DNA from 3 places in the Bradyrhizobium sp. T-12 genome. Region 1 is predicted to be linked to each of the others. Evidence: riboswitches for the same ligand, from Rfam matches in the RefSeq annotation. Region 1 holds a riboswitch; each other region holds the start of a gene.
What was found. A riboswitch is a leader RNA that binds a small molecule or an ion and turns the genes downstream of it on or off. The one in region 1 is predicted to bind cobalamin.
Positions count from the first base shown of each region.

Region 2: linked by a shared signal. The riboswitch ahead of AC0WRY_RS12795 (energy-coupling factor ABC transporter permease) and the one ahead of AC0WRY_RS16435 (TonB-dependent receptor) in region 1 are both predicted to bind cobalamin.
Region 3: linked by a shared signal. The riboswitch ahead of AC0WRY_RS12730 (DUF1636 family protein) and the one ahead of AC0WRY_RS16435 (TonB-dependent receptor) in region 1 are both predicted to bind cobalamin.

Region 1 is NZ_CM177756.1:3,497,013-3,507,670, forward strand. It holds gene AC0WRY_RS16395 (hypothetical protein) at 1-176, shown strand, start outside; gene AC0WRY_RS16400 (hypothetical protein) at 219-521, shown strand; gene AC0WRY_RS16405 (lytic transglycosylase domain-containing protein) at 606-2,807, opposite strand; gene AC0WRY_RS16410 (adenylate/guanylate cyclase domain-containing protein) at 3,124-4,860, shown strand; gene AC0WRY_RS16415 (hypothetical protein) at 4,966-5,157, shown strand; gene AC0WRY_RS16420 (hypothetical protein) at 5,310-5,519, shown strand; gene AC0WRY_RS16425 (fumarylacetoacetate hydrolase family protein) at 5,624-6,472, shown strand; gene AC0WRY_RS16430 (hypothetical protein) at 6,555-6,812, shown strand; cobalamin riboswitch at 6,859-7,072, shown strand; gene AC0WRY_RS16435 (TonB-dependent receptor) at 7,187-9,424, shown strand; gene AC0WRY_RS16440 (hypothetical protein) at 9,498-10,079, shown strand.
Region 2 is NZ_CM177756.1:2,738,675-2,747,245, reverse strand. It holds gene AC0WRY_RS12810 (histidine phosphatase family protein) at 1-256, shown strand, start outside; gene cobT (nicotinate-nucleotide--dimethylbenzimidazole phosphoribosyltransferase) at 249-1,301, opposite strand; gene cobF (precorrin-6A synthase (deacetylating)) at 1,312-2,061, opposite strand; gene AC0WRY_RS12795 (energy-coupling factor ABC transporter permease) at 2,106-2,783, opposite strand; cobalamin riboswitch at 2,821-3,039, opposite strand; gene cobA (uroporphyrinogen-III C-methyltransferase) at 3,085-3,816, opposite strand; gene AC0WRY_RS12785 (cobyrinic acid a,c-diamide synthase CobB) at 3,813-5,123, opposite strand; gene cobM (precorrin-4 C(11)-methyltransferase) at 5,123-5,905, opposite strand; gene AC0WRY_RS12775 (cobalamin biosynthesis protein) at 5,902-6,270, opposite strand; gene cbiE (precorrin-6y C5,15-methyltransferase (decarboxylating) subunit CbiE) at 6,267-7,448, opposite strand; gene AC0WRY_RS12765 (cobalt-precorrin-6A reductase) at 7,447-8,193, shown strand; gene cobJ (precorrin-3B C(17)-methyltransferase) at 8,169-8,571, opposite strand, start outside.
Region 3 is NZ_CM177756.1:2,725,910-2,736,567, forward strand. It holds gene cobS (adenosylcobinamide-GDP ribazoletransferase) at 1-288, opposite strand, end outside; gene cobU (bifunctional adenosylcobinamide kinase/adenosylcobinamide-phosphate guanylyltransferase) at 285-788, opposite strand; gene cbiB (adenosylcobinamide-phosphate synthase CbiB) at 911-1,852, shown strand; gene cobD (threonine-phosphate decarboxylase CobD) at 1,864-2,829, shown strand; gene AC0WRY_RS12720 (cobyric acid synthase) at 2,818-4,266, opposite strand; gene cobO (cob(I)yrinic acid a,c-diamide adenosyltransferase) at 4,272-4,907, opposite strand; cobalamin riboswitch at 4,948-5,167, shown strand; gene AC0WRY_RS12730 (DUF1636 family protein) at 5,261-5,635, shown strand; gene cobW (cobalamin biosynthesis protein CobW) at 5,632-6,666, shown strand; gene cobN (cobaltochelatase subunit CobN) at 6,666-9,914, shown strand; gene cobG (precorrin-3B synthase) at 9,911-10,658, shown strand, end outside.

The DNA of each region.
Region 1 (10,658 bases):
TGGTGAACGGCAGAACCCCGTTCCGCAAGACGTCGTGTCTGTGGTGCTGCGAGGAGATCGACGGTGGCTATCTGCGCGATGCCAGGACGCTGCTGCGCTACTGCGGCTACGAGTGCTACGCAATTCACCAGGAAGCGGCGCCGGTGATCCAGGAGCGTACGCGCGCGGCGTCCTGAGCAGACGGGCAGGAAAGAGGCGAGGACACGGCATTGAGATTCATGCTCGTCAATCAGGAACATCCCCGCCACGGCGCGGCCTGCAGCGCATGCGCCCGGCCGCTGGGTTCTAGTTACGTCCGGCAGGTGTCCAGGCAAGAGCGGTATTGCGGCTACGATTGCTACCGCCAGCAGACGGCCATGGACGTGCTGTGGCCTTACCGCAGCGCGATCGAGACGGTCGCGGTGCTGACGGCCATCACGAGCTGGAGCTGGATGATGCAGATGGGCGCGCTCTCGCGCTCATTGGCTGAGGCATATCTGCGCGTGCACAACCTTCGAACCCTGGAAGGAGGTGACGGCTAGCCTCACGATGCCGGCCGCGCAGATCCGTCGGCCGCAGTTCCCGCGTCTAGCTTCGCGCCGCGTCCAGCCCCGGCGGTCGCGAGGCTAGGGCGATGGGGCTGCGGCCGATGCCGTTGGTTCCGCGCTCACTTCGTGCGTCGTGACGCGCTGCTCGGATTTCGCGGCGATCATGCCGCTGCCCTCGAACCTTGCGCGGTAGACCAGCACGTTCTCGATCACGCGCTGGACGTAGTTGCGCGTCTCCGACAGCGGGATGCGCTCGACCCAGTCGACCGGATCGACATTGGGATCCCTGGGGTCGCCGCGGGCCTGCACCCATTCGCGCACCCGGCCACGGCCGGCATTGTAGCCGGCGAAGGTCATGATCTGGTTGCCGCGATATTCCGACAACAGCGCGCTGAGCTCGGCCGCGCCCATCTGCGTGTTGTAGACGGGATCGGAGACCATCTTGTCCCAGTCATAGGTCAGGCCGAAACGCTTGGCGGTATCGCGTCCCGCTTCCGGCGTCACCTGCATCAGCCCGACCGCGTTGGCGGCCGACTTGTCGCGCTGGTCGAACGAGCTTTCGGTACGCGCCACCGAATAGATCACGCTGGTCTCGATCGCAGGGGCGACCTGCCGGTGCTCGGGGATGCCGATGGTCGGAAACGCGTAATGGTCGAGCGCGAGCCCGCGCGCCAGCGCCGTCTTGCCGACCTCCAGCATGACGCGCGCATCGCTGCGCCGTCCGGCGAGCTCGCCGAGCGATTCCAGCGCGGTGACGTCGGTGCTCTCCTTGGCAAAGTCTTCGGCATAGTAGAACACCATGTCGCGCTCGCCGATGCCGTAGAGCATGTCGGCGGCACGCACGCGCTCGTCCGTGGGCGGCGTATCGGCGGCGGCCAGGACGGGCGAGGGCGGACGCAGCTCGATGCGGTCGAGGCCGAGCTTTGCACGGGCCAGCTGGCCGTAATAGGCGGTCGGATAGCGCGATGCCGCCCGATAGCTCATGCGCGCATCGGCCACAGCACCCATCGCCTCGGCGGCGCGGCCACGCCAGTAATGGGCGCGCGACAGCGCGATCGGATTGGCCGAGCCTTCGTCGATGGCGGCGAAGTGCACCATCGCCGTCCTGGGATCGTCGAGGAAGCGCAGCGCGATCCAGCCGCACATGAAGTGGTAGTCGACGCGGTAGACCTCCTTCTCCGGCACAGCCGCGGTGCGTACCACGTCGTAGGCGGTCTTCGCCTTGCCCTGGTCGAGCAGCTTGCGCGCAAGCAGGCGGCGCTCACGCCACCAGGCATCGGTATCCTGCGCCGCCATGGTCTCGGGTGCGGCGGCCAGGATCACCTCGGCGGCATCGTCGATGCGATCCTTCTGCAGGTGCCATTGAGCGCGGCACAGCACATAGCCGAGGTCGCGGCGTGCATCGGTCGCCACGTCGTCGAGATAATCCTTGGCCTTGCTGGCCTTGCCGGTCACGGCGGCGCAGGCCTTGACGATTGCGAGCGCATCCTCGCCGAGCCGTCTTGCGGCGCGGCGGGCGCCGGCGTAGTCCTTGGCGCCGAGCCGCCTGTCCATGCGGGCGCGATGATCGTCCGCAGTCAGGAGATCGCGGAACGCCTCGTAGGAATCCTCCTCGCTGCGCTCGGACAATTCGTCCGTGCGCCAGGCCTCGCGCACCAGCCGCGTGGCCCGGTCGGTATCGCCTTCGGCGAGCAGCACGCGGGCGAGCGCGAACTTGCCCTTGGCGCTGATCGGACGGTCCATCGTGAATGTGTGCACGATGGCGGCGTCGCTCTTCTCCTGCCACAGCCGCGCCTCGGCGCGGCGGCGCAGCAGGGTGCGGCTCGGCCAGTCCGGATTGGCGGCGAGGAAGGCGGCGTAGCGCTTGAAATTCGCCGTGCTCTCGGAATGGCGCAGCATGAACCAGTCAGCGAGCTTCTGCCCCGCAGGATCGGCAATGCGATCGCGCGCCGCGCTTGCGTCCTCGGTCTTGCCCTTGCGCGCGAGGTCGATTGCGTCCTTCAGCGCGGCGAGGTCGCCGGTCAGCGGCGGCGACGCCGGTTTGCTGGACGGCTCGTCGCTGCTCTTCGACTTGCGCTTGGCCTCGGCATGCTTGCCATTTGCTTGCTTGACATGCCGCGCCTTGCCGCTAGCTGCATGACGCGACTTGCCGGCTTTGGCCTCATGAGACTTCTTCGGCGCGGACGATTTGTGACTGCTCTTCGCCGCGAGCTCGGTCGGAAGGAGGGCCAATGCGGCCACGGCAACGACACACGCGAGCGAGCGTAGGCACTGGTTCATTCCATGGTCCCCCTGCGAAACCATTACAAACCAAGGTCCGCGACGACATGCGGCTTGAGAATCAAAGACGACGGCAAACGATGCCACGGCATCGTTTCGCATCCTTCACGCTGTCGCAACAATGCGGCAAAATACGGATTGGAACCGGGGAACTTGGGAAGGGACAGTCCCTTTAACCTTTGTTAACGCATTGGGCTCGCGCGCCGCTTGCCGACGGCTCACCGCGTCATGGATGCGCAGATGCGCGTGTTCCCTGGACCAAATCCGGTGTATTGAGTTCCCGGTTCCGTCCTTTCACCCTTTGCCCCCTGCACCTATGCCGATTTTCAACCAGTCGATCCGGCGCAAGATCGTCGGCATCGCCCTCGGATTGATCGTCCTGATGCTGGTCACCTCGGTCCTGTCGATGGTGATGTCGAGCCAGGTCGGCGTCCTCCTGGACGAGCTGACCAACCGCTACATCCCCGCCTACAGCCATCTCGCCCGCGCCAACATCCGTTCTCTGGAGCGGGCGCTGGCGCTGCGGCAAATGGTGATGACCCGAATGGGATCCTCGTCGGACGAGGAGGCCTATGCGGCGCGGCTTCGCGACTTCCAGGCATTGGACCGCAAGTTCGAGGAGGAGGCCGAGACCGCGCGCAAGCTCATCAACGCGATCATCGACGATCCCAGAACCTATTCCGACAATGCCGCGCTGGCGCGGCTCGACGTTCGGATCGAGAGTGCCGTCGCCGAGCTGCGGCGCGATCTGGACGAGGGCAATGCCAGACTGGTCAAGCAGGTCGACGCCAAGGACATGCCCGCGGCCCGCGGCACGCTGGAGCATCTCGATATCTTGCGCGATGCGTTCAACCGCAAGATCGACGCGATCCGCGCCGACATGCTGGCGCAGGTGTTCTTCTCGACGTCGCAGGTGATCAGCCGCCAGCATCAGGCGATCGTCGTTTCGGGCGTCGTGACCTTGCTCGCCGCGATCGTCGGCTTGGTCTTTGCGCTTCTGGTGTCCAGCGGCATCACGCGACCGGTGCGGCTGCTGCTCGCCGGCGCCCGCGAGGTCGAGGCCGGCCGCTTCGACAAGACCATCACCGTCTCAACCCAGGACGAGATCGGCGAGCTCGCCGCGGCCTTCAACCGCATGACCGAGCAGCTCCGCCACAACGAGCGGATCCGCGAGACCTTTGGCCGCTACATCGATCCCAAGGTGGTGCAGGGGCTGATCGACCGGCCGGAGGTCGCGATCGACGGCGAGCGCCGGGTCATGACCATCATGTTCTGCGACATGAGCGGCTTCACCTCGATGAGCGAAGGCATGACGCCGCGCGGCCTCGTCAGGGTGATGAACCACTATTTCACGGTGATGTCCGCGCCCATCCGAAGCAATCGCGGCGTCATCGACAAATATATCGGCGACGCCATCATGTCCTATTGGGGCCCGCCCTTCATCGAGGAGGGCGAGCAGGCGCTGCTTGCCGGCACCGCGGCCATCGAGATGGCCGACCAGGTGCCCGCGCTGCAGCGCCAGCTGCCGGACCTGCTCGGCATTCGCGCCATGCCCGCGCCGTGCGATTTGCGGATCGGCATCGCCACCGGCGAGGTGCTGACCGGCAGCATCGGCTCGGAGCTGATGATGAGCTTCACGGTGATGGGCGATGCCGTGAACCTGGCCTCGCGGCTGGAAGCCGTCAACAAGGTCTACGGCACCCGCATCCTGATCTCGCAGGCCACCGCCGAGGCGATCGGATCGCAGCTCGAGCTGCGCGAAATCGATCGCCTGGCAGTCGCCGGCCAGACCGCGCCGCAGACGATCTTCGAGGTGATGGCGAGGGCTGGCGCGCTCACGGATGCGCAATTTGGCTTGCGCACACACTATGCCGAGGCGCTCGCCGCCTATCGCGCCCGGCGCTTCGACGCGGCGCGCGCGGCCTTTGGCGCGGCGCTCGAAGCCGTCCCCGGCGACGGCCCCTCGCGCACGATGCTCGGCCGCATCGCGCAGTTCGAGGCGAGCCCGCCGGACCAGGGATGGGACGGCGCCTGGCGCCTCGACAGCAAATAGGCTGCCGCGCCGGAAAAATTGTTTCTACGGGATAACGATGTTCGCCGTGACCTATTTCCCGGGCTTAGGTTGGATGTCCTTGAGGCGTTTGATGGGGACACGCCGATGCCAGAACTTCAGGACAGGCTGGAACGGTTCGAGACGCTCACCGCCGAATGCGAGCTGATCGCCAAGCTCGCCACCGACAGCACCAAGCGCGAGTTCTATCTGAAGCTTTCGGAGCAGTACCGTCAGCTGGCGCTGGACATGCGGCAGGCGATCGCGACCAAGGCGGCGGAAACTCAGGCGGCGGCCTGAGGCCGGCTGCAATCCGTTCTTAACGTTTGGCGCGCATCCTGATGGCATGCGGGCGTCGCTGATCGGCGGTGCCCGTGTTGGGAAGGCCGGGGTTCGCTGCAATGCAGCGTGCGCCGTGAACGTCGTTTTGCCATGCCTCACAGGGCAATCCCATGCGCCTCGTTGCCGTGATCATCATCGCGCTCATGACGGCGGCCTGCGACCAGGAGCAGGACATCACCGGCTCGACGCCGGTCTGTCCCTTGCGGAACTACAGCTACAACCCCCGCGACATGAACCAGTGCGTCAATGCCTGTAAATCATGCGATCGCGGCACGACTGTCACCTGCACGACCTCCTGCAGCCTCAAGGGCGCGCGCTGAGCGCATCGCCTGCTGCCTTGCAGGGATCGCAACCGCGCCATCCCCGGCCGCCATCGTCCCCGCCATCTCGACCTGATAGGGTCGGTTGAGCAGGGGGACATCGGATGAAATTCGCAAGCTTCGAAATCAACAGCGCGGCGTCATGGGGTCTGGTGGAGGGCGACACCGTGGCCGATCTCGGCGCGGTGCTGCGCGATCGCTATCCAGATCTCAAATCGGCGATCGCCGCGGGCGTTCTGTCCGAGGTCGCCGCCGCGGCAGCCCGGGCGAGGCGCCATCCGCTGGCCAGCATCGCCTTCCTGCCTGTGATCCCGAACCCCGACAAGATCCTCTGCATCGGGCTCAACTATGAGAATCACCGCAAGGAGACCGGGCGTACCGAGGTCGAGAATCCCACCGTGTTCGGCCGCTTCGCCAACAGCCAGACCGGGCATCTCACCGACATCATCCGCCCGAAGGTCTCGACCCAGCTCGACTTCGAGGGCGAGCTCGCCGTCGTGATCGGCAAGGCCGGCCGCTACATCCCCCGCGCCGAGGCGTTCGGCCATGTGGCCGGCTATGCCTGCTACAACGAGGGCAGCGTCCGCGACTACCAGCGCCATACCCATCAGTTCACGCCGGGCAAGAACTTTCCCGCCACCGGCGCCTTCGGTCCGTTCCTGGTGACGCCCGACGAGGTCGGCGAGGTCGGGCCGCTGCGGCTGCAGACCCGGCTCAACGGCGAGGTGGTGCAGGACACCACCATCGATCAGATGATCTTCGATATCCCGCGCCAGATCGAATATTGCTCGCAGTTCACCCGGCTCGAGCCCGGCGACGTCATCGCCACCGGCACGCCGGGCGGCGTCGGCTCGCGGCGCACCCCGCCGCTCTGGATGAAGGCGGGCGATGTCCTCGAGGTCGAGATCGACAAGGTCGGCCTCCTTCGCAATGCCGTCGCCGACGAGGTCTAACGGAACCGGCGGTGCTAGGGCACCGGAACGATTCACGTGGGTTAGCCATTGAAGACGCGGGTAGGACGCGGAGTCCGATGGAATGGGTATGCTCGATCCCGGCCGATTTCTGGTGTCGTGCTCGCATTGCGATGCCTGGCCGATGGCGGCCAACGTGAAGCGGTCGAGCTGGTCGGCGTCGCCGCATGAGGTTCGCTTTGTCTGCACGCGCTGCCGCCGCGAGGAGACTGCGATCGTCTCGGCCTCCGGCGAATTGACCCCGATCAAGCGCGTCGATGTTCCGCCTCGCGATGTCGCTGCCGCCTGGGCCCAGGCCCAGCGTTTGCGAGGGCGGACTTGAGCCGCAGTTGCTACACCGACTGCCGATTGACTCTCCGGCGGAACGGCACGTAGATGATCGCGACGGTTCTCCTCATGGAGATCAAAAGGGAATGTGGTGCGGGGCGTCCCAACGCCGGGATTTGTCTCAACGCCACGGCTGCCCCCGCAACTGTAAGCGGTGAATCTTTCGTCCTGTGCCACTGGGAATCTCGGTCCTGGGAAGGCGACGCAAGGTAACGACCCGCGAGCCAGGAGACCTGCCGTCAGCCGTGGTCACACGCGAGGATGTCGGTCGGGGAGTACAGACATTGGCTTCACCGGAGCAGCCCATTGCTCTGCCGTGAAACCTCGTTCGCTGTGACGTGCCACCGACGTCATACCGAGGTTACAACATTGTCCCGTCTCGCTTCTGCTGCCCGGCGCCTCAGCGTAGGCCTGTTCGCATCGGTCTCGCTCCATTCGCTCGGTCTCTCCGCGGCCTTCGCCCAGCATGCTGTCGCCGAGCAGTTACCGCCGGTCGAGGTGAGCAAGCCCGACGATCAGAACCGCACGCGGGCCAGGGCGATCGGTGAGGGTGAGGCGACGAGGCCGCGGCGAGCCGCGAATGTCGCGCCGGCAGGCAATGGAACCGGCTCATCCGGCCCGGGCTCCGGGGCTGTCGCCGGTGACGGCGGCATCGTCGGAGCAGCCACGACCGTCATCACGGCCGCGGATATCGCGCATGCGCCGTCGCAGACGCTTGCCGAGATCATCGCCACGCAGACCCCGGGAGCCCAGATCACGACGTTCTATGGCGGGCAGATCGGCGCCAAGACCAGCGTGGACCTGCGGGGCTTCGGCGCCTTTGCCACCGCCAACACGCTGGTGCTGGTCAACGGCCGGCGGCTCAACGACGTCGACATGGCGCAGGTGGACCTTTCCACCATCCCGCTCAATTCCATCGAGCGTATCGAGATCACGCGCGGCAATTCCGGCGCGGTGCTCTATGGCGACAACGCGGTCGGTGGCGTGATCAACATCGTCACCAAGACCGGAAGCGGCGGACCGCCCGTGACCGCGCGCATCGAGGCCGGCTTCGGCTCGTTCAACACCAGGCTCGGCAATGTCTCGACCTCGCTCAATTCGGGGCCGTGGTCGACCTCGTTCTACGGCAATGCCGTCAGCACCGACGGCTATCGCGACAACAATCGCTATTCCCAGCAGAATGGCGTCGGCAATCTCAATTACACGACGCCGGGCCTCACGGCGTTTCTCACCGTCACCGGCGACAATCAGGAGCTGCGCCTGCCGGGCGGCCGCACCGTCGATCCCTCCATCGGCCTCGACGAGCTCAAGACCAGCCGGCGAGGCACGAGCACGCCGTTCAACTACGCCAACCAGCAGGGCATTAGCGCGACAGCCGGCTTCGCCAAGACCCTGGTCAACGGCGTCGATCTTATCGTCGACGGCGGTGTGCGCGACAAGAAGCAGCAGAGCGCGTTCTTCTCCAGCCCGGCGCCGGTTCCTGCCTTCTTCACCTCGACTTATGTCGATTCCAACCTGACGACGTGGTCGATCACGCCGCGGCTCAGTGTGAAGAGCCTGTTGCTCGGCATGCCGTCGCAGTTGCTGACCGGCATCGACTACTACGATGCGAGCTTCCGGCAGGACCGCGGCGCCGGGCAGGGGCTCGCCGCCTGGCACAATTACGACCTCAGGCAGCGGACGGTCGCCGGCTATTTCCAGCACACATTGGGAGTCGCGGCCACGACCGACATCTCCTACGGCGCGCGGGTGCAGAACGTCAGGCTTGCGGCACGCGACAATTTCGACGCGGCGGCGCCGTTCAACGCCGACATCGGCGCGTCGTCGCTGACCAGCGAGGAGACCCAATATGCGCTGCATCTCGGAGCCGAGCATCGCCTCAATGACATGGTCTCGCTGTTCGGCCGCGCCGCGCGCGCCTTCCGCACGCCTGACGTCGACGAGCGGCTGTCCTCGGGGCCGTCCTTCGATCCTCTGACCTTCGCCGCGATCCCGCAAACGTTCCAGCTCAAGACCCAGACCTCGCAGGACATCGAGGGCGGCCTGCGCATCAAGGGCGGCGGACTGCAGCTGCAGAGCAGCCTCTATCTGATGGACCTCACCAACGAGGTCCATTTCAACCCGGTCCTGTTCTACAACACCAACCTCGATCCGACCCGCCGCTACGGCTCGGAGACCAGCCTGTCCTACCGCGTCAACGACGCCCTGCTGCTGCGCTCCGGCATGGCCTATACCCGCGCGGTCTTCCGCGAAGGCGTTTGGGCCGGCAACGACGTGCCGCTGGTGTCGCGCTATACGGCAAGCGCCGGCGTCACCTGGAACATCTGGCAGAACTATCTGGTGCTCGATGCCACCGCGCGGTTCTGGAGCGAGCGGCGCATGGACAACGACCAGGCGGGCACGCAGAAGCCGATTCCGGCCAACGGCACGATCGATCTCAAGCTCAGCGGCCAGGTTGAGCGCTACTTTTGGTCGCTCAGCGTCAACAACGTGCTGAACGCGCTCTACTACGACTACGCCATCGCCAGCACCTTCACCGACGGCCGCTTCAGTGCCTATCCGCTGCCCGGCCGCTCCTATCTGCTCAAGGCCGGCGCGACGTTCTGATCAAGGCTTACACCTCGCTACGGCTGTCGCTCACCCTCAGATGAACTGGTATTCCTCAACAAGGAGATCATCCATGGCCCTCAGCATCCTGCCGTCTCACGGCGACGGCTTCCGCCTTCACCCGGTCGCGCCGCGCCTTGCGCCGATGTTCTGCCTTGCGCTGCTGACGGCATCATGCGCGCTCGCAAGCTTCGCTTTCGCCTGCGTCACGCCGTTTGCGGCCTTCGCCGTCGTTGCGGCGGCGATGCTGCCGCTGCGCCCGGCGCTGCTCGTCGTCACCGGCGCCTGGCTGGTGAACCAGACCATCGGCTTCGGCGCGCTGCACTATCCCGTTGACGCCGGTACCATCGCCTGGGGCTTTGTCATCGGCGCGGCTGCGCTGCTGGCGACGGCGATCTCGTCGATGGTGCCCGGCCTGCTGCCCCGGGGGCGCACGCCGCTGGTGCTCGCGATCATGCTCGTCACGGCCTATGCAGTTTACGAGCTCGCGCTGCTCGCCGCGACGCCGTTCCTGGGCGGCGAGGGCGCCTTCACCGTCGCCATCGTGACGCGCATCGCCCTGACCTGCGCCGTCTGGCTCGCTGGACTCGTTGCGGTATGCGAGATCGTCCGCCTGGTCGATCCGTTCAGACACAAGGGCGCAATGTCGGCCTGAGCGACGCCATCGTAGATCGTAGCCCGGGGAGCGTAGCGATACCCGGGACAGTGCTGGTGGAATCCCGGATGTCGCTCCGCTCATCCGGGCTACGCGGCCGTGCCCTGTGTCGGCCTCTGTCAACCCCTCGCCGCGAAAATATTCCACTTTACCGAAATTCGGTTTTGGCGCATATGTCGCCCATCCCGGCTCACCAGGAGGGGCGATCTCGAGGTCGTCTTGATCGCGAGCCGGGTTTGCGGTGGACGCGGCAGCGTCGGCATGAGAGGTGCGGGCAGGGCGGGTAGTCCCTGTGAGCCCGCGGCCGCGTGCAGACGAACGGCGCTGCTAGGCTTCGTCTCGCCTGTAAGTTTTCAGCTCCGTCGACAGGGCTGGAAATACTGCGGCGACATGGCGGGCCGTGCGTACGGCAAAACCGTGTGGTCCTGGCCGTCGTTGCTACGGTCAAGCCGGATCGAAGATGCGCGCGAGCCCAACCGGGTGGGCGGCATCATCCAATTCGAACGGCGAGGGAGGCCAAAGGAAAGTTCGGCTCCCGGGAGAGCGCGGCATAAGCCGTCCGACCATCGCGCAGGGAAG
Region 2 (8,571 bases), 760 kb from region 1:
GGCCGGCGGGCGGCCACCGGGCGGCGAAAGCTTTGCGGATCAGGTCACGCGTGTCCGGCTAGGCCTGTCGCGGATCGGGACCGGACCGGCCACGCTCGTTGTGCATTCCGGCACCATCCGCGCCGCGCTGTGCATCGCGCTGGATCTCACGCCGCAAGCCGCCTTGCGCTTCGTGATCGAGCCGCTGTCGCTGACCCGGATCGATCGCCTCGCGACCGGATGGCGCGTCGTCTCGGTCAATCAGCGGGTCAGCTAGGCCTGTCCGGCACATTGGCTTCGGCAAAGGTCGCCATGCCGTTGTGAAGTGCACAAGCGCTGCGCACCAAGGGTAGCGCGATGGCGGCGCCCGATCCCTCGCCGAGCCTGAGATCGAGGCTGATCAGCGGCTGCACGTTCAGCGCGCGCAGCACCAGCCGGTGCCCCTGCTCGGCCGATTGATGCGACGGCAGCAGGAACGGCTGACAGGACGGGTTCAGCCGCACTGCTGCGAGCGCTGCGACCGACACGATGAAGCCGTCGATCAATACGGGAATGCGGCGCTGCGCGGCCGCGATGATCGCGCCCGAGATCGCCGCGATTTCGAGACCGCCGACGGCGCACAGGATTTTTTCGGGCGACGCTCCCGCAACGCCATGATGCGCAATCGCAGCGTCGATCACCCGCGCCTTGTGCGCCCGGCCGGCGGCATCGACGCCGGTCCCGCTGCCTGCGATCTCCTCGGCGCTGATGCCGAGCAGGCTCGCGGCAATCGCCGCCGATGTGGTGGTGTTGCCGATCCCCATCTCGCCGAAGATCAGGAGATCGGGCGGATTGGCCGCCACGCGCTCCACGGCGCGCCGGCCCGCCTCGAAGGCGAACGCCAGTTCCGCAGGTGTGAGCGCGGCTTCGACGCTGAAATCGCGCGTGCCACGGCGCGGCTTGTCGGTGACGATTCCCGTCATCTCCTCCTGCGCAAGCGTGCCGGCGTCGACCACTTCCAGGCTGGAGCCAAGCTCGCGCGCCAGCACCGAGATCGCGGCACCGCCCGCGGCAAAATTCGCCATCATCGCGATGGTCACCGCTTGCGGATAGGCCGACACGCCCTGCGCGACGATGCCGTGGTCGCCGGCGAAGACGATGATCGGCACGCGCGCCGCGCGCGGCTGCTCGGTGGCCTGCAAGCCCGCGAGCTCGATCGCGAGCTGCTCGAGCCGGCCGAGCGCGCCGGTCGGCTTCGTCAGTTGCGCCTGACGCGCGATCGCCGCGTCGCGATGGACCGCGGAGATTTCGGGGCATTTGTCGGTGACCCAGTCGGGGAGCATGCTGCCTCGCTTAACGCGTCCGCTTGAGAATGTAGCTGTCCATGATCCAGCCGTGGCGCGCGCGCGCCTCCTGCCGCACGGCCACGATGCGCGGGCCGATTTCGGCGAGCGCGCCGGATAGGATGATCTGATCTTGCATGCCGAGATAGGCGCCCCAGTAAATGTGGAGGCTATCAGGATCGAGCGACTGGAACGCCGTGCCGCCGTCGAGCATCACCACCACGGTGTCGACGCCTTGCGGCCAGCCGCCTTCGCGCAGGCGCCGTCCCGTCGTGACCAGAAATGGCTCGCCGATGTCGTTGAGGGGCAGCGCATGGGCCGCGCACAGCGCCTGGATCGCGGTGATGCCGGGTACGACTTCGATTTTGGGCAAGGGATCGAGCCGCCGCGCAATGCGCAGCGAGGAATCATACAGCGAGGGATCGCCCCAGATCAGCAGCGCAACCTTGCCCTCACCCTTGAGATGATCTGCGACCGCGTGCTGCCAGGTCGCGGCAACCGCATCGTGCCAGTCGTCCACGCCCTTGCGGTAATCCGCTTCCTCTGTGTCGCGCACGGGAAGATCGAACTCGGCAATACGCGTCGTTTGATTGGTCAGAACATCCGCGCAGATCGTCCGCCTGAGATCGGCGAGATCGGACTTCGCCGTTCCCTTGCGCGGGATCAGGACGAGATCGGCGGCGTTGATGGCTTCAATGGCGGCGCGCGTGAGCTGGCCAGGATCGCCGCAACCGATGCCGATCAGGGAAAGCGTGAGCATCGCGGGCGCCGGGGGGGCGGCCATGACGGCCGCCCCTTGTCTCTTTAGGCCGCGTTGTGCAGGCGCGGGGTGACGAAGCCCGGCGCGGTGACGCCGCGCAGCGACTTCGCCAGCGCCAGCACGGCCAGATCGGCCAGCGGCTCGATCACGATGACCAGCGCGTAAGAGGCGGCGAACGTCGCGATGCTGGCGAGGTTGCTCATCGCAAAGCCCGAGCCGTAGAGCGCCCAGAACGCCACCCAGCCGATCACGCCGGCCTGATAGGTCGTCGACAGCGCCAGCGCCTGGCGATACTTCAAATCGACATAGGCGGTGTTGCGCGGGATGGTCCGTGTGGCGATCGCCTGGATCGCGAACAGCGGCACCAGGAGCGTCGTGACGTTCATGCCGTATTGCGGGATGTCGGCCGGCTCGAAGAACACGCCCTGAAGCAGCAGGCCGAACGCGAGGCCAAAGGCGGCGGGCGCCGCACCGAACAGCAGGAACAAGGTCGAGCCGAGAATGAAGTGGACCTCGGAGACGCCGACCGGGAAGTGCGGCAGGATCTCGAAGAAGACGAAGACGAGGACCGTCGTGGCCAAGGCGCGCGCGGCAAACGACGTCATGCCCTGCTCGCGTACGGTCTCGGCCGCGAGCTTCAGGGCAACGCCGCCTGCGGCGATGCCGGTTGCGTAACTCAACACGAGCTTGGCGCCCGTCACGATCCCGGGTTCGATATGCATGGCTCAGATCCTTCCTGCCGTCACACCCGACGGCCTTGGCCTCAAAACGTGCAGGGCCGGTCTCCTGGCTCGCGGTTCACTGGGTTCTCCGGCCTTCCCGGGCCTTGCGGCCCAGTGGCTGATCGGAGCCCCTCACCGCTTACAGTCGCGGGGGCGGCTGGGGTTTTGAGCGCCGCAACTTGGTCCGCCCATCCCCATTCCCGATTATGCTCCGGCGCTTTGCGCCGCGTTGAGCACCATGCCTCTCCTGTGTGCTCCTTTCGGCGCGCCTGCGTCAAGAGGCGAAGGGCGGCCGCGGCCGTCACGACGGATAATCCCCTGCCAGCGCGCCGAACAGGATCACGGCGGCGGTGGAAGCCGCGCCGCCGCGGGCAAGCTGCTCGGCAAGCTCGGCAATGGTGGTGCGGACCAGCCGCTCGTCGGAACGGCCGAGGGATTCGGCGACCAGCGCCGGCGTATCCGCGGCAAGCCCATGCGCGATCAATTTTGCGGCAAGCGCCGGAAAGGTGCGCCGGCCCATATAGACCACGGTCGTCGCTTCAGGGTCGGCCAGCGCCGCCCAATTCAGGTTCGGCGGCAGCTCGCCGGTGACGTCCGCGCCGGTGATGAACTGCACCCGGCGCGAGGTGTGGCGCCTTGTCAGGGGAATGCCGGCCTGAGCCGCGGCGGCGCAAGCCGAGGTGACGCCGGGGACGATCTCATAGCCGATGCCGGCTTCGCGCAGCGTCTCGATCTCCTCCTCGAGGCGGCCGAATATCCCGGCATCGCCGGACTTCAGCCGCACCACGCGCGCGCCCGTTACGGCATAGTCGACCAGCAGGCGGTTGACGTGATGCTGCTTGGTCGAGGGCCGCCCTGCCCGCTTACCGACCGAGACGAGATTGGCTTCGGGCCGGGCAAGATCGAGGATCGCGCCCGAGGCGAGATCGTCATAGAGCACGACGTCGGCCTCGCGCAGCCGCGCGGCGCCCTTGAGCGTGAGCAATTCGGGGTCGCCGGGTCCGGCGGAGATGAAGGAGACGAATCCGCTCACCGATCCTCCGCGATCAGATGAAAGAACGTGCCGCTGACACGGCCGCGCCGCGAGCCGGTTTCGGCGATGACTGCACCCGTCGCATCATGCACGACCGCGAGCGGCGTGTCAGGCTGGGCGAGAATGGTCGAATAGTGAAACTCGTGGCCGCGCAGGCGCGCCCCGGCGCGATATCCCGGCATCGGCGCGGCGAGCGTCGCGAGGCGATAGCCCAGATGCATGCGGCGTTTGGCAAAGCTGGTCTCGAGGCCAAGCAGGTCTGTCATCTCATGGCGGATCCCGTCCGCGTCGGTCAAAGCGGCTCCCAGCACCATATAGCCCCCGCATTCGCCATGCACGGGTCGCGTTTCGGCGAAGGCGCGCAGGCCCTCGCGAAAACGCGCATTGGACGCGATCCTGCCGGCATGAAGCTCGGGATAGCCGCCGGGCAGCCAGCACACATCGGCGCTCGCGTCAGGCGTTTCATCGGCCAGCGGCGAGAACGGCAGGATCTCGGCGCCCGCCGCGCGCCAGGCTTCCAGCATATGGGGATAGACGAAGGAGAACGCGGCATCACGCGCCAACGCAATGCGCTGGCCGGGCGGCACCACGGTCAGGCCATTTGCGGCCGGCTGCGGCGACCAGCCGGCTGCGGAGCGCAACACGGCAGCGAGATCGACATGCTCGGCGACGAAGCGCGCGGCCTCGTCGATCAGCTTGCCGATCTCGGCCTGCTCTTCGGCCTGCACCAGGCCGAGATGCCGCTTCGGCAGGCTGATCTCGGCATGGCGCGGCAGCGCGCCGAACACGGCGATGCCGGCATCTTTGAGCGCACGCCGCACCAGGTCTTCATGGCGTGGGCTGGCGACACGATTGAGCACGACGCCCGCGAGGCGCACGCCGGCGCGGTAATCGCGCAGGCCTGCGGCGATCGCCGCCGCTGTCTGCGCCTGTCCAGAGGGGTCGATCACCAGCAGCACCGGCCAGCCCAGCATCTCCGCGATGTCGGCGGTAGCACCGGTGCCGCAGACGCCGCGCGCGGCGACGCCGTCGAACAGGCCCATCGAGCCCTCGGCGAGCACGATATCGGCATCCGCGCCGCGGCTGGCGAGATGGGCGATCGTGCCGCGGTCCATCGCCCAGCTATCGACATTGACGGAGGCGCGGCCCGTCGCGGCCGCGTGGAAGGCGGGATCGATGTAGTCGGGGCCACTCTTGAAGCACTGCACGTTCAGGCCGCGATGGCGCCAGGCGCGTGCGAGCGCCAGCGTCAGCGTGGTCTTGCCGACTCCGGAGGCCGGTGCGGAGATGACAAGGCCCACCGCCATCACGACGCCTCCGGAAAGCGAGGCTCGGCGCCGACAGGTCGGTAGCGACGGTCGTAGTCGGCGGCGTAGAGGCGGCTCTCGTCAAAATCCGTAGCGCCAAGCGTCTTGCCGGCCAGGATCAGCGCAGTACGCTCCATCTCCGCGCCGACTGCTGCATCGAGCGTGCCGAGCGTCGCGCGCACGATACGCTGGTCCGGCCAGCTTGCGCGCCAGACGATCGCGACCGGACAATTTTCGCCGTAATGCGGCGTGAGCTCGGCGACGACTTGGTCGAGCAGGTGAATCGACAGATGAATCGCGAGCACCGCGCCGGTCGCGGCGAACGCGGCCAGCTTCTCGCCGTCAGGCATTGCACTGGCGCGGCCCGGCGTGCGCGTCAGGACGACCGTCTGGGCAAGCCCCGGTAGGGTCAGCTCAGCCTCGAGCGCTGCCGCAGCGGCGGAGAAGGACGGCACGCCCGGCGTGACCGAAAAGGGAATGCCCAGCGCGCGCAGGCGGCGGAGTTGCTCGCCCATCGCCGACCAGATCGAGAGATCGCCGGAATGCAGCCGTGCGACATCCTTGCCCTCGGCATGCGCCGTGGCGATCTCCGCGATGATCTCATCGAGCGACAAAGGCGCGGTGTTGACGATGCGCGCGCCGGGAGGGCAATGCGCAAGCACGCCGTCAGGGATCAGTGAGCCCGCATAGAGACAGACCGGACAGGCCGCGATCAGGTCGCGGCCGCGCAGGGTCAGCAGATCTGGCGCGCCCGGCCCGGCGCCGATGAAATGCACCGTCATGCGCCGTCTCCTTCCGCGATTGCGGCGGTTGCGGTGCGATCCTGCGAGACCGCCCGCGTCGCAATCAGCCGCGCGCGAGGGCCAGCCGCCGCGAGCGCCGCGGCTTCTGCGACCGATCCGGTCCTGAACTTCTCCATCACGAGATCCGACTGGCTTGGCGTTGCGATCCCGGCCAGCATCTCAGCCGGAACAGCCTTGATCGGCACACCGCACTCACGCGCGAGCTGCTTTAGCGGCTCCGCGTCGGCCTTGTCGCTGACAGTCGCCATCGCTGCGAGACCTTCGGGACCGCCCGCCGCCCGCAGCGCATCGCGCAGCGAGGCCAGCGTGACATCTCTCCTGAACCCGAAGCCAGCCACTTTCATCGGGTCACACTCCACTGCACCACCGGCCGTGCAGCTTCCCAGGAACGATAGCGGCCGAGCGGCGCGGAATGCGCGATCTCGACCCGCATCAGCTGACCGCCATGGCCCTGCTCTAGCTCGCCGAGCAGCGCTTCGGTTTCCAACGTGATCGAATGTGCAACGAGCCGCGTTCCAGGCGCGAGGCGCGACCAGACGGCATCGAACATCGCACGATCGAGGCCGCCACCAATGAAGACCGCATCCGGCGCTTCCAGTGTAGCGAGCGCTTCGGGCGCTTTCCCCGTGACGACGCTGATCCGGTGCGCCAGCCCGAACGCGGCTGCATTCTTGCTGATGTTCGCGACGCGATCCTCACGCGCCTCGATGGCGGTTGCCGTCCCGCCGCACAGTGCCCACTCGACCGAGATCGACCCCGATCCCGCGCCGATATCCCACAGCCCTTCGCCCGGACGCGGCGCCAGCGCCGAGAGCGCGAGCGCGCGCACAGGGCGCTTGGTGATCTGGCCGTCGTGGGCGAACAGATCGTCCGGTAACCCTGAGCTGCGGGGAATGCCTTGCGTGCCCCTCGCCCACAAGGCCACCGCGACCAGATTTGAGGTCACCTCCTCGGCAAAGAGGTCGACGCGATGCTGGTCGGTATATTCCTGTGGCCCGCCAAGCGCCTCGAGTGTCCACATCAGCGAGGCACCCCATCCGCGATCGGTCAGCCATTTCGCGAGAGCATCAACCGCCGTTGCATCACGCATCAGGCAGATGATGCGCGCGTCTCGCGCCAGATGCGGTACGAGACGCTCGAACGGCGCGGCATGGAGGCCAATGCATATCGTGGTCTCCAGCCGCCAGCCTAAGCGCGCAGCCGCGAGCGAAAACGTCGACGGTCCCGGATGCGCGATCCACTCGTCGCTACCGAGTCTCTCGGCGAGAACAGCGCCTGCGCCATGCCAGAACGGATCGCCAGAGGCGAGCACCGCCGTCGGCCGATCGCGGCAGCTCAGCACGACACCGGCATCGAATGGCACTGGCCACGCACGGCCGCGACTGCCCACACCGGCGAGCGCGAGGTGCCGTTCCCCGCCAAAGACGGTTTCGGCATCGGCAAGCGCCTTTCGGCTTGCTTCCGACAGCCCGGCAAGGCCATCTTCGCCGATACCGATGATGGTCAGCCAGGGATCAGCCATGATGCGCGCCCTCATACTGGGCGGGACGGCCGATGCGAGCTCGCTCGCAGCCGAGGTCGCGCGCGCGCGCATCGATGCCGTCTATTCGTACGCCGGTCGCACTCACGTGCCGGCCGATCAGCCGCTGCCGACCCGCATCGGCGGTTTCGGCGGCGTCAGCGGGCTTGCGGGTTACATCCGCGACGAGCGCATCACGCATGTGATCGACGCGACGCATCCATTCGCAGCCGAGATGAGCCGCAACGCGGTCGAAGCTTGCGCGGACACCGGGACATCGCTGCTCGCGCTGGAGCGCGCGCCCTGGGGCAGCATGTCCGGCGACAATTGGATCGAGGTTGCAGATATCAGTGCCGCCGCCGCCGCGCTGCCGGAGGCGCCCGCGAACGTGTTCCTCGCCATCGGCCGCCAGCATATCACGCCGTTCGCGATGAAGCCGCAGCATGCCTACACGCTGCGCTTCGTCGATCCGCAGGAGGCGGCCCTGCCCTTCGCCGCTGACGTGATCGTGTCGCGCGGGCCGTTCACGCTTCACAGCGAGCTCGAGATGCTGCGCGCCCGCGAGATCGCGTGGATCGTCGCCCGCAATTCCGGCGGCGACGGCGCGCGTGCCAAGGTCGACGCGGCCCGCATGCTCGGCCTTCCCGTGGTCATGATCTCGCGGCCGACGCTGCCCGAGCGCCGACGGGTCGAGAGCGTCGCTGAGGTGATGGAGTGGCTCGGTCATTCGACCCGCCTCGGTGCATAGACCCAGCGGCCGACACGGCGCGTCTGCGAATTGCCGACGATCACCAGCGTGCGCATGTCGGCCATCTCCGGCGCCGCTTCGTTCAGCGTCACGGTCACGATCTTCTCGTCGGCCGCGCTGACCGCGCGCGCAAAGATGACGAAGCGCTCGCCGCAGCCGGCGTCCTTCAGCACCGCGAGCGCGCGGCCAAAGCCCTCGGGCCGGCTCGCCGATCGCGGATTGTACATCGCAATCGAAAAATCGGCTTCCGCTGCGAGGCGCAGACGCCTCTCGATGATCGTCCAGGGCTTGAGATTATCCGAGAGGTTGATCGCGCAGAAATCATGGCCGAGCGGCGCGCCGGCACGCGCAGCCGCCGCCAGCATGGCGGTGATCCCG
Region 3 (10,658 bases), 770 kb from region 1:
GGTATCTGCGAGACCGTCCTCGTGCAGCGCGCCGGTGATGAGGGCGGTGGTCGCCAGGGCGAGCAGGGCAGCAAGGTTCGGTGTCAACCCGCAACGGAAGGCGACCTTGTAGGCGAAGGCGCCGGCAAGGCCGACCAGCAGTCCCGCGAAGGGAAGCGCCCAGGTCGCCCGCGCGATGGCGCCGTCAGCCGCCGGCTTCGACGATGCCACCGGGAGGATCGTGACGAACGACGCCGCCATCCTGAGATCGGCGACAATGTCTTTGAGGAGTTCGGCGCGCGGCATCATTTCAGTTTCATCGGCAGGCCGGCGACGACGAACTCGACCTCGTCAGCGATCGCAGCGATCATCTGGTTCATGATCCCGGCGGCATCGCGAAAACTGCGCGCCAGCGCATTGTCGGGGACAATGCCGAGGCCGACTTCATTGGTGACGAGCACGACGGGGCTTTTCAAGCGGGGGAGGACGGCTGCGAGTTCGGTCACTTCGTGCTCCCAGTCGCGCGTCGCATGCATCAGATTGGAGAGCCACAGCGTCAGGCAGTCCACCAGTCGTGCGCCGCCGCCGTCCGTCTCGGCCAGTGCGGATACGAGATCGAGCGGCACCTCGCGTTCGAGCCAGTCGGTTCCGCGCCGCGAGCGATGCTTCGCGATGCGCGCCTCCATCTCGGTATCGAGCGCTTCGGCCGTCGCGACATAGACCGGCTGGCCGGCAAAGGTGCGCGTGCGCATTTCCGCGCGCTTGCTCTTGCCCGATCGGGCTCCGCCCGTGATCAAGATGACGGCCATGAAACTCTCCTCGAGGGCCTGACTAACCATCAATCGCCGCCAAAGACAAAGCCGAAATCAGATGCGGAGGGGGTTGCGCTTGGCCCTCGCTTTGCGCAACAGGGGCGGGACAGGAGGCGAGATTGGGCTTTGCGGGCGCGATGGTGGTGGCGATGGCGGTGGATGCCCTCCTGGGCTGGCCGTCATGGCTGTTCGCGTGGATCGGTCATCCCGTGACCTGGCTGGGTCGGCTGATCGGCGCCATCGATCGCAGCTGGAATCGCGCCTCCGATCCGCCGGCGCTCCGCCGCGCGGCCGGTATCGCCGGAGCGCTCTTGGTGATCGCAGCCGCCGTTGCGATCGGTTGGATGATTCAGGTCTTGCTGCCCGCGGGTTGGATCCAGATCGTGCTGGTCGGTGTCCTGGCCTGGCCCCTGGCCGCGCTGCGCTCGTTGCACGATCACGTCGCGGCGGTTGCGGCTCCGTTGCTGGCCGGGGACATTGCGTCCGCGCGCGAGGCGGTTTCGCGTATCGTCGGTCGCGATCCCGCGGCGCTCGATGAGGCCGGGATCGCGCGTGCGGCGATCGAGAGCCTTGCAGAGAACGCGTCCGACGGCATCGTGGCGCCGGTGTTCTGGGGCGCGCTGTTCGGATTGCCCGGCATTTTGGGCTACAAGGCGATCAACACGCTGGACTCCATGATCGGCCATCGCAGCGAGCGCCACGAAGCCTTCGGTTGGGCCGCCGCGCGCATCGACGATGTCGTCAACTTCATCCCGGCGCGCCTGACCGGATTCCTGTTCGTGCTGCTGGCGCCGCGACGATCCGAAGCGCTGGCGTGCATGACGCGGGATGCGCGCCGTCACCGCTCGCCCAATGCGGGCTGGCCGGAAGCGGCCATGGCCGGCGCACTCGGTGTACGGCTCAGCGGCCCCCGCATCTATCACGGCAGCATCACGAACGAGCCCTGGCTCAATGAAGGCGCGCGCGATCCGCTGGCCGCGGATATCGGCGAGGGACTAACGGTTTATCGCCGCGCCATGTTGCTGCTAGCCGGTGTGCTTGCGATCCTGGCCTTCGCGTGAAAGAACGGGGCATGCGCGAGCACGGTGGAAATCTCGATCTGGCCCAGCAGCGTTTTGGCGGACGCGCTGAGGACTGGATCGACCTGTCGACCGGGATCAACCGGCTGCCTTATCCCGTGGGCGAGGTGACGGCGCGCGCGTGGACGGCGCTGCCATCGCGAGCCGAAACCGACGCTCTGCATCAGGCTGCGCGGCACGCCTACCGCACGCGCGCGCCGATCGTCGCACTGGGCGGCGCGCAGGCCGCCATTCAATTGCTGCCGCAACTCGGGCCGCCCGGCCGCGCGGGCATCTTGGCTCCGACCTATAATGAGTATGCGGGCGTGCTGTCGGCCGCGGGCTGGGACGTGCAGGAGGTCGGCGAGCTCGGCGCGCTTGAAGACGCAGACCTCGCCATCGTCGTCAATCCCAACAATCCCGACGGCCGGAATCATGCGCCAAAGGATCTGCTCGCGCTTCTGCCGGGCGTCGGCCGTCTCGTGATCGACGAGAGCTTTGCCGATGCTGTTCCGGCATTGTCGCTCGCGAGCGAAGCGGATCGGCCTGGACTGCTGGTCCTGCGCTCCTTCGGAAAGTTTTATGGTCTTGCCGGCCTGCGGCTGGGTTTCGCACTTGGTAGTGCGGCTGATGTGGCCAAGCTCGCGGCGGCTTCGGGGCCATGGCCGGTCTCGGGTGCAGCGATCGCCATCGGTTGTCGCGCGCTGCACGACGATGCCTGGGCCGAGGCCACGACCGCGCGGCTTGCGCGCGATTGCGTTCGTCTCGACGAGATGGCGCGTGCGCAGGGATGGCGGCTCGTCGGCGGCGCGTCGCTGTTTCGTCTCTACGAAACGCCGGATGCGCTTGCCGCGCAGGAGCAGCTGGCACATCGCCATATCTGGTCGCGCGTGTTCACGCACAATCCGACATGGCTGAGGCTCGGCCTTCCCGGCAGCGAAAGCGAATGGTCGCGGCTCGGAGAGGCGCTAGCGTGCTAGCGCGAGCAGGCCTTCGACGTCGAGATGCTTTTCGATGTGATCGGCCAACGCCTCGAGCGCGCTCTCGACTCGGGCCGCATACGGCTCGTTACCGGCGGGAATGTCGAGCTTTGCCAGGTACGCCTTGCGGAAATCATCCGAGGTGAACAGGCCGTGCAGATAGCTGCCCTGCACGCGGCCGTCGCGCGAGATCGCGCCTTCCGGCTCGTCGTTCAGCTTCGCGAAGGGACGTGCGCGATCCGGTCCGTCGGTGCGGCCGATGTGGATTTCATAAGCTTCGATCGGCTGCTCCGTGGCGGCATGCACCGCCGCGACACGCGTCAGCGTCTTCTGCGGGCTCATCACCGTCTCCACATCCAGCAGCCCGAGCCCCGGCGTGTCGCCCGCGGGCCCTTCGATGCCGTCGGGATCGGCGACGCGGCGCCCGAGCATCTGGTAGCCGCCGCAGAGGCCGAGCACGTGGCCGCCCCGGCGATGATGCGCGAGCAGGTCGATGTCCCAGCCCTGCGCGCGCAGGAAGGCGAGATCGCCGCGAGTGGATTTTGAGCCGGGGATGATGACGAGCCTGACGTCGCCGGGGATTGCTTCGCCGGGGCGCACCATCACGAGATCGACTGAAGGCTCGAGCTTGAGCGGATCGAGATCGTCGAAATTGGCGATCCGCGACAGCGCGAGGCACGCGATCTTGCACTGGCCCGGCTTGCGCGCGTCGCTCAGCCCCAGCGCGTCCTCGGCCGGCAGCTCGCCGGCGCGGGCAAACCAGGGCAGCACGCCGAAACCGCGCCAGGCGGTTTTTTCTTCGATCAGCCGGTAGCCGTCGTCGAACAGCGTGGGATCGCCGCGGAACTTGTTGATGACAAAACCTTGGATCATCGCGGCATCGTCAGGATCGATCACCGTCTTGATGCCGACGAGCTGGGCGATGACGCCGCCGCGATCGATGTCGCCAATCAGTACGACGGGCACGTCGGCCTTGCGCGCAAAGCCCATATTGGCGATGTCGGCCTTGCGCAGATTCACTTCGGCCGGGCTGCCGGCGCCTTCGACCAGCACCAGATCGGCGCGCGCCTTCAGCCGCTCGAAGCTCTCCAGCACCGCGCCCATTAGCGAGGGCTTCATGGCCGCATAGTCGCGCGCGCGCGCCGTCGCGATGCGCTTGCCATGCACGATGACCTGCGCGCCGACATCGGTCTCGGGCTTGAGCAGCACCGGATTCATGTCGGTGTGCGGTTCGACGCCGGCGGCGAGCGCCTGCAACGCCTGCGCGCGGCCGATCTCGCCGCCATCGACGGTGACGGCCGCGTTGTTCGACATGTTCTGCGGCTTGAAGGGGAGCACACGCAAGCCCCGCCGCGTGAAGGCGCGCGCGAGACCGGCGACGATGAGCGACTTGCCCACGTCCGAGCCGGCCCCCTGAATCATCAGCGCCCGTGCCATCGACTTCAGAACTCGACGCCGGCCTGCGCCTTGATGCCGGAGCGGAAGGGGTGCTTGACCAGCGTCATCTCGGTGACGAGATCGGCGATCTCGATCAGCTCGTCCTTGGCGTTGCGCCCGGTGAGCACGACGTGAGTCATCGGCGGCTTCGAGGTCGTCAGGAACTCCACCACCTCGGCGATGTCGAGATAGTCGTAGCGCAGCGCGATGTTGATCTCGTCGAGCACGACCATGCGCAGGCTCTCGTCAAGGATCAGCTCCTTGGCCTTCTCCCAGCCGGCGCGCGCGGCGGCGATGTCGCGGGCGCGGTCCTGTGTCTCCCAGGTGAAGCCTTCGCCCATCGCGTGGAACTGACAGAGCTCGCCGAAATGGCCGGTGAGCAGGCGCCGCTCGCCGGTGTCCCAGGCACCCTTGATGAACTGCACGACGGCGCAGGGGAAGCCGTGAGCGACGCAGCGCACGATCATGCCGAAAGCCGAGGAGGACTTGCCCTTGCCGGCGCCGGTGTGCACGATGATGAGGCCCTTTTCGCCGCTCTTGGTCGCCATGATCTTGCCGCGGGCGGCCTTCTTCTTCGCCATTTTCTGGGCGTGCCTGATGTCGGTGTCCTCGGTTGTTTGGGTATCCGGTTCAGGCGTCATGGGTCCCGGTCCTTCGGCTTGACAAGAGGCGGCCACCGGCAAATGGTGGCCCGGCGTTGGTTCCTGTCCTATGACAGGCGAAGAGGGAATGCGATAGGGTCCGAATCGGCAAGATTAGGGTCCAAAATGCAGCCGCCCCCGCGACCGTGACCGGAGAGATGCCCGAAGCCACTGATTCCCACGGGAATCGGGAAGGCGGGGATCGAAGGGCAAAACCCTGCTCCGCAAGCCGGGAGACCTGCCAGCGCGACGAGTTTTGGACCGGCGGACGGGGTGTTCCGCGACGGGGAAACGGGCCTTCTGAAGAATGGTCCGTGTGCCTCATCGCCTCCCGCTGATATCTGGAAGAGGCGATGACCGTCACACTTCATGTCTGCATCACCTGCCGTGCCGGCGAGACGCTCGGCGAGGGCGAGACGACGCCCGGCAAGCGCCTGCATGGTGCGATCCTCGAGGCTGGCGTGCCTGACGGCGTCAATGTGGTTCCCGTCGAATGCCTCTCTGCATGCAGCCAGGGCTGCTCGGTCGCGCTCAGCGCGCCCGGCCGCTGGTCCTATGTCTATGGCCGCCTGTCGGATGCGAATGCGCAGGACGTGGTCGCGGGCGCGGCGGCCTACGCGGCCGCGCCCGATGGCCTCGTGCCCTGGCGCAGCCGGCCCGAAATCTTCCGCAAGCAGTCGCTTGCCCGCATTCCCCCTGTTGCCGTCGTGCCGGAGGCCGCCGAATGAGCTCGCTCGCAAAAGTCCCTGTGACGGTGGTCACCGGTTTCCTCGGCTCCGGCAAGACGACGCTGATCCAGCATCTGCTCGCGAATCCCAATGGCAAGAAGCTCGCGGTGCTCGTCAACGAGTTCGGCAGCGAGGGCGTCGACGGCGAGATCCTGAAGTCCTGCGCCGACGCCAATTGCCCCGAAGAGAACATCGTCGAGCTCGCCAATGGCTGCATCTGCTGCACCGTCGCCGATGATTTCATTCCGACCATGGAGCAGCTCTTGGCGCGCCCCGTGCGGCCCGATCACATCCTGATCGAGACCTCGGGCCTGGCGTTGCCGAAGCCACTCTTGAAGGCGTTCGACTGGCCCGAGATCCGCTCGCGCATCACGGTCGACGGCGTGATCGCGCTGGCCGATGCCGAGGCCGTCGCGGCCGGCCGCTTCGCGCCCGATCCTGATGCGGTCGAAGCGCAGCGCGCGGCGGACGAAAATCTCGACCACGAGACGCCGTTGTCGGAAGTGTTCGAGGACCAGATCGCCTGCGCCGACATCGTGCTGCTGACCAAGGCCGACCTTGCGGGCGCCGCCGGGATCGAAGCCGCCAGGGCTGTGATCACCGCCGAGATGCCGCGCCGCGTGCCGATGCTGCCCGTCACTGACGGCGCGATCGACGCCCGCTTGATCCTCGGCCTCGGCGCTGCCGCCGAGAACGATCTCGCCGCACGTCCCTCGCATCACGACGGCGAGGAGGAGCACGAGCACGATGATTTTGCCTCCGTCGTGATCGATCTCCCTGAGGTCGCCGACATCGACGCGCTGGTCGCCTCGGTGCAGAAGCTGGCGCGCGAGCAGAATGTGCTGCGCGCCAAGGGCTATATCGCGGTGGCGGGCAAGCCGATGCGCCTGTTGCTGCAGGCGGTCGGCGAGCGCGTGCGCCACCAGTTCGACAAGCCCTGGGGCGCAGATCTCCGGCAATCAAAGCTCGTCGTGATCGGCGAGCATGGCGATATCGACGAGGCCGCGATCAGGTTGGGATTAGGTATCTGATGCACGTCGTCTTCCGCGAGAGCCGCGGTCTCGAGGAGACCGCGACGCCAAGAGACATCGGCCAGGACCCGGCCGATCTCGTGGTGCTCTCGTATTCGGATTCCGACCTTGCTGCCTTCGCAGCCGGCTGGCGCCGTGGCCGGGGCAGCCTGCCGTCGCTGCGGCTCGCCAACCTCGCCGAGCTGCGTCATCCGCTGTCGGTCGACACCTATGTCGAGCGCACCTTGTCGCAGGCGCGCGGCATTCTGGTGCGGCTGATCGGCGGCGAATCCTATTGGCCATACGGCCTCGCCGCCCTTCAGCAACTGGCGAAGGATCGCGGCATCGTGCTCGCCGTGCTGCCGGCCGATGGCCGCGACGACGTCAGGCTTGATGCCTATTCGACCTTGCCGGTCTCGACGCTGCGCCGCCTCAAGGTGCTCTGCGATACCGGCGGCCCGGTCGCGGCGCAGGCGGCGATCGCGCAACTGGCACTGGCCTCGGGACTTTATGCCGGGCCTGTTGTCGGCGACATGACCGTGCCCGAGATGGGATTCTACGATCCCGCGCGCGGTGTCATTGCTGCGCCGGCGGGCGGCGAGGGGAAGCCCCTCGCGCTGGTGACCTTCTATCGCTCCTATCTCACGGCCGCCGACACCGGCCCGGTCGATGCGCTGATCGCGGCGCTGCGCGAGAATGGTTTTGACGCGTTCGGCGCGTTCGTCACCTCGCTGAAGGCTCCGGGTGTCGCGGACTGGTTGCGCGCGTATCTTGCGACGAAGCCTCCGGCGGCGATCGTCAACGCAACGGCGTTCTCCGCCATCGGCGACGACGGCACGACGCCGTTCGACGCCGCATCGTGCCCCGTGTTCCAGGTCGCGCTGTCCACGGCGCGACGCGAGGACTGGGCGACCTCGTTGCGCGGCCTGTCGCCCGGCGATCTCGCGATGCATGTGGTGCTGCCCGAGGTCGACGGCCGGCTGTTCGCGGGCGTGGTGAGCTTCAAATCCGCCGCCGACCGTGATCCGGATTTGCAGTTCTCGCATCTGGCGCACAGGCCCGATGACGAGCGCGTGAAAGCCGTCGCCACGCGCGTTGCGGCGTGGCGGCGCCTCGCGGAAAGGACAACCGCCGAGAAGCGGCTGGCGATCGTGCTCTCGAACTATCCGGGGCGGCCGCATCAGATCGCGCACGCGGTCGGACTCGATGCGCTGGCTTCGGTCGAGGCCCTGATGTCCGATCTCGCCGAGGCTGGCTTTGATGTCGCGCCGGTTCGAGCTCTCGGTGAGACGCTGCTGACGCGAAATTTGACGTGGAGCGTTGCCGACTACCGCACGGCGCTCTCGGGCCTGCCGCAATCCTTGCAGGACGATCTCGCGCAGGCCTGGGGCGCGCCGGAGAACGATCCAGGCTGTCGCGATGGCGCATTCCATTTCGCCGCAATCCCACGCGGTCGGTCGGTCATCGCGGTCCAGCCGGAGCGTGGCGATGCCGCCGCGCGTGATACCGACTATCACGATCTCGCCCGCACGCCGCGCCATGCCTATGTCGCGTTCTATCTCTGGCTTCGGCAGCAGGGCTGTGATGCCGTCGTGCATATGGGCGCGCATGGCACGCTGGAATGGCTGCCTGGAAAATCCGTCGCGCTGTCGTCTGCGTGCTGGCCTGAGGCGCTGATCGGCGATCTCCCGATCATCTACCCCTTCATCGTCAACGATCCCGGCGAGGCTGCACAGGCCAAGCGGCGCATCGGTGCCGTCACCATCGGCCATCTCCCGCCGCCGCTGGAAACATCGGCCGTGCCGGAAGGTTTGCGCCGGCTCGAACGTCTTCTCGACGAATATTCGACCGCCGACGGTCTCGACCCCGCGCGCCGCCAGCGGCTGATCGCGGCGATCCGCGACGAGGCGCGTGCGGCGGGCCTCGAAGACGATCTCGGCCTCGATGCCTCGGCCGCGCCGGCCGAAGCCATTCCGCGGATCGATCGCTTCGTCTGCGATCTCAAGGAAAGTCAGTTCGGCGACGGTCTGCACGTGTTCGGCCGCGGCGCCTGTGGCGAGGCGGAGCGCGATGCGCTACGTGCCGCCCTTGCAGGGCAGCGTGTCGCGCCGGGGCCGTCGGGCTCGCCCTATCGCGGCCGCGCCGACGTGCTGCCGACCGGGCGCAATCTCTTTGCGGTCGACCCGCGCGCCGTGCCGACGCCGTCGGCGCATGCGCAGGGGATCAAACTCGCCGAGGAGCTGCTGCGGCGCCATTTGCAGGATCACGGCGACTGGCCGAAAGGCCTCGTCGTCGATCTCTGGGGCTCGGCGACGATGCGCACTGCGGGCGAGGAGTTTGCCATGGCGCTGCATCTGGCCGGGCTCGCGCCGCGCTGGGATCACGCCTCCGGCCGCGTCACCGGCTACGACATCATCGCGCCGGCCGAGCTCGGCCGCCCGCGCATCGATGTCACGTTGCGCGTCTCGGGCCTGTTCCGCGACGTCTTCTCCGGTCTCGCGCAATTGTTCGAGGCCGCTTCCGAAACGCTTGCAGGCCGCGACGATGAGGGCGAGGAAAATCCGTATCGCCATCGCACCTCGCGCGTGTTCGCGCCGCGGCCCGGACAATATGGCGTCGGCCTCTCGGCGGTCCCCGATGCCTTCACGCCGGAGACGCGGGATGCCGCGGGCGAAGCCTGGCTGTCGGCCTCGTCATGGGCGTTCTCGGCGGATGGCGAGATGCAGCATGACCGCGCCGGCATCGAGCAGCGCCTCGCGGCCGCCGACGCCTTTGTCCATGTTCAGGATCTGCCGGAAACCGACCTGCTGCTTGCCGCCGATTACGCCGCGCATGAAGCCGGGGTTGCGGCGGCAGCCGTGCATCTCGGCGCGGCAGCGCCATCGCTCTATCACCTCGACACGACGCGTCCCGAACAGCCGCACGCGCGCACGCTGACGGAAGAGATATCGCGCGTCGTCCGGGCGCGCGCCGCCAATCCGGCCTGGATCGCCGGCATGATGCGTCACGGCTTTCGCGGGGCCGCGGAGATCACCGCAACGCTGGAGCATATGGCCGCCTTCGCGCATCTTGCCGGCGCCGTGCCGCCGCATCTGTTCGATCTCTATTACGACGCGACGCTTGGCCATGACGACGTCCGTGCCTTCATGGCGCGCGAGAATCCTGCGGCGCTTGCCGCGATGGAAACCTGTTTTGCGCGCCTGCACGATGCGGCGCTGTGGCAAACGCGCCGCAACTCGATCGCGGCGGCGCTGCGGGAGGCATCATGAGCGCGTCTGCGGTCAAGGGCTGGTGTCCCGGCGCGCTGCGCCCGATGCTGTCGGGCGACGGGCTCGTGGTGCGGGTGCGGCCGTTCGGTGGGCGGCTTGAAGCGCCACAGATCATCGGGCTTGCCGAACTCGCCGGGCAACACGGCAACGGCCTGATCGATGTGACGAGCCGCGCCAATCTCCAGATCCGCGGCGTCAGCGAGCAAAGCCACCGGCCGCTGCTCGACGGCCTTTCGCAACTCGCGCTGCTCGACCCCGACGCCGAGATCGAAGCCCGACGCAATATTCTGGTGACTCCGTTCTGGAGCGGCGGTGACGAAACCCAGTCGCTCGCCGCTGGGCTGGAGGAGGCGCTGGCCGATCGCGGCCTCGCGCTTCCCACCAAGTTCGGCTTCGCCATCGATGACGGACGGTCGCGGGTGCTCGCCGGCGATTCCGCCGACATCCGCATCGAGCGCGATCGCGCGGGCCGCCTTCTGGTGCGGGCCGACGGCGCGCGGCTCGGCCGCTCCGTCGCGCGCGGCGAGGCCGTGAGCACGGCGCTGGCGCTCGCAAGCTGGTTCCTGGTCTCCGGCGGCGCGAAGGACGGGCGCGGCCGGATGGCAGCCCACATCGCCTCCGGCGCGGCGTTGCCGCCATCGCTGCGCGGCGAGACGGAGCCTGCGCCCGTGATGGCGGCGTCGCGGCCCGGGCACTATCCGCAAGGCGCGATGGTCGGCGTCGCGTTCGGGCAGCTGCTGCACA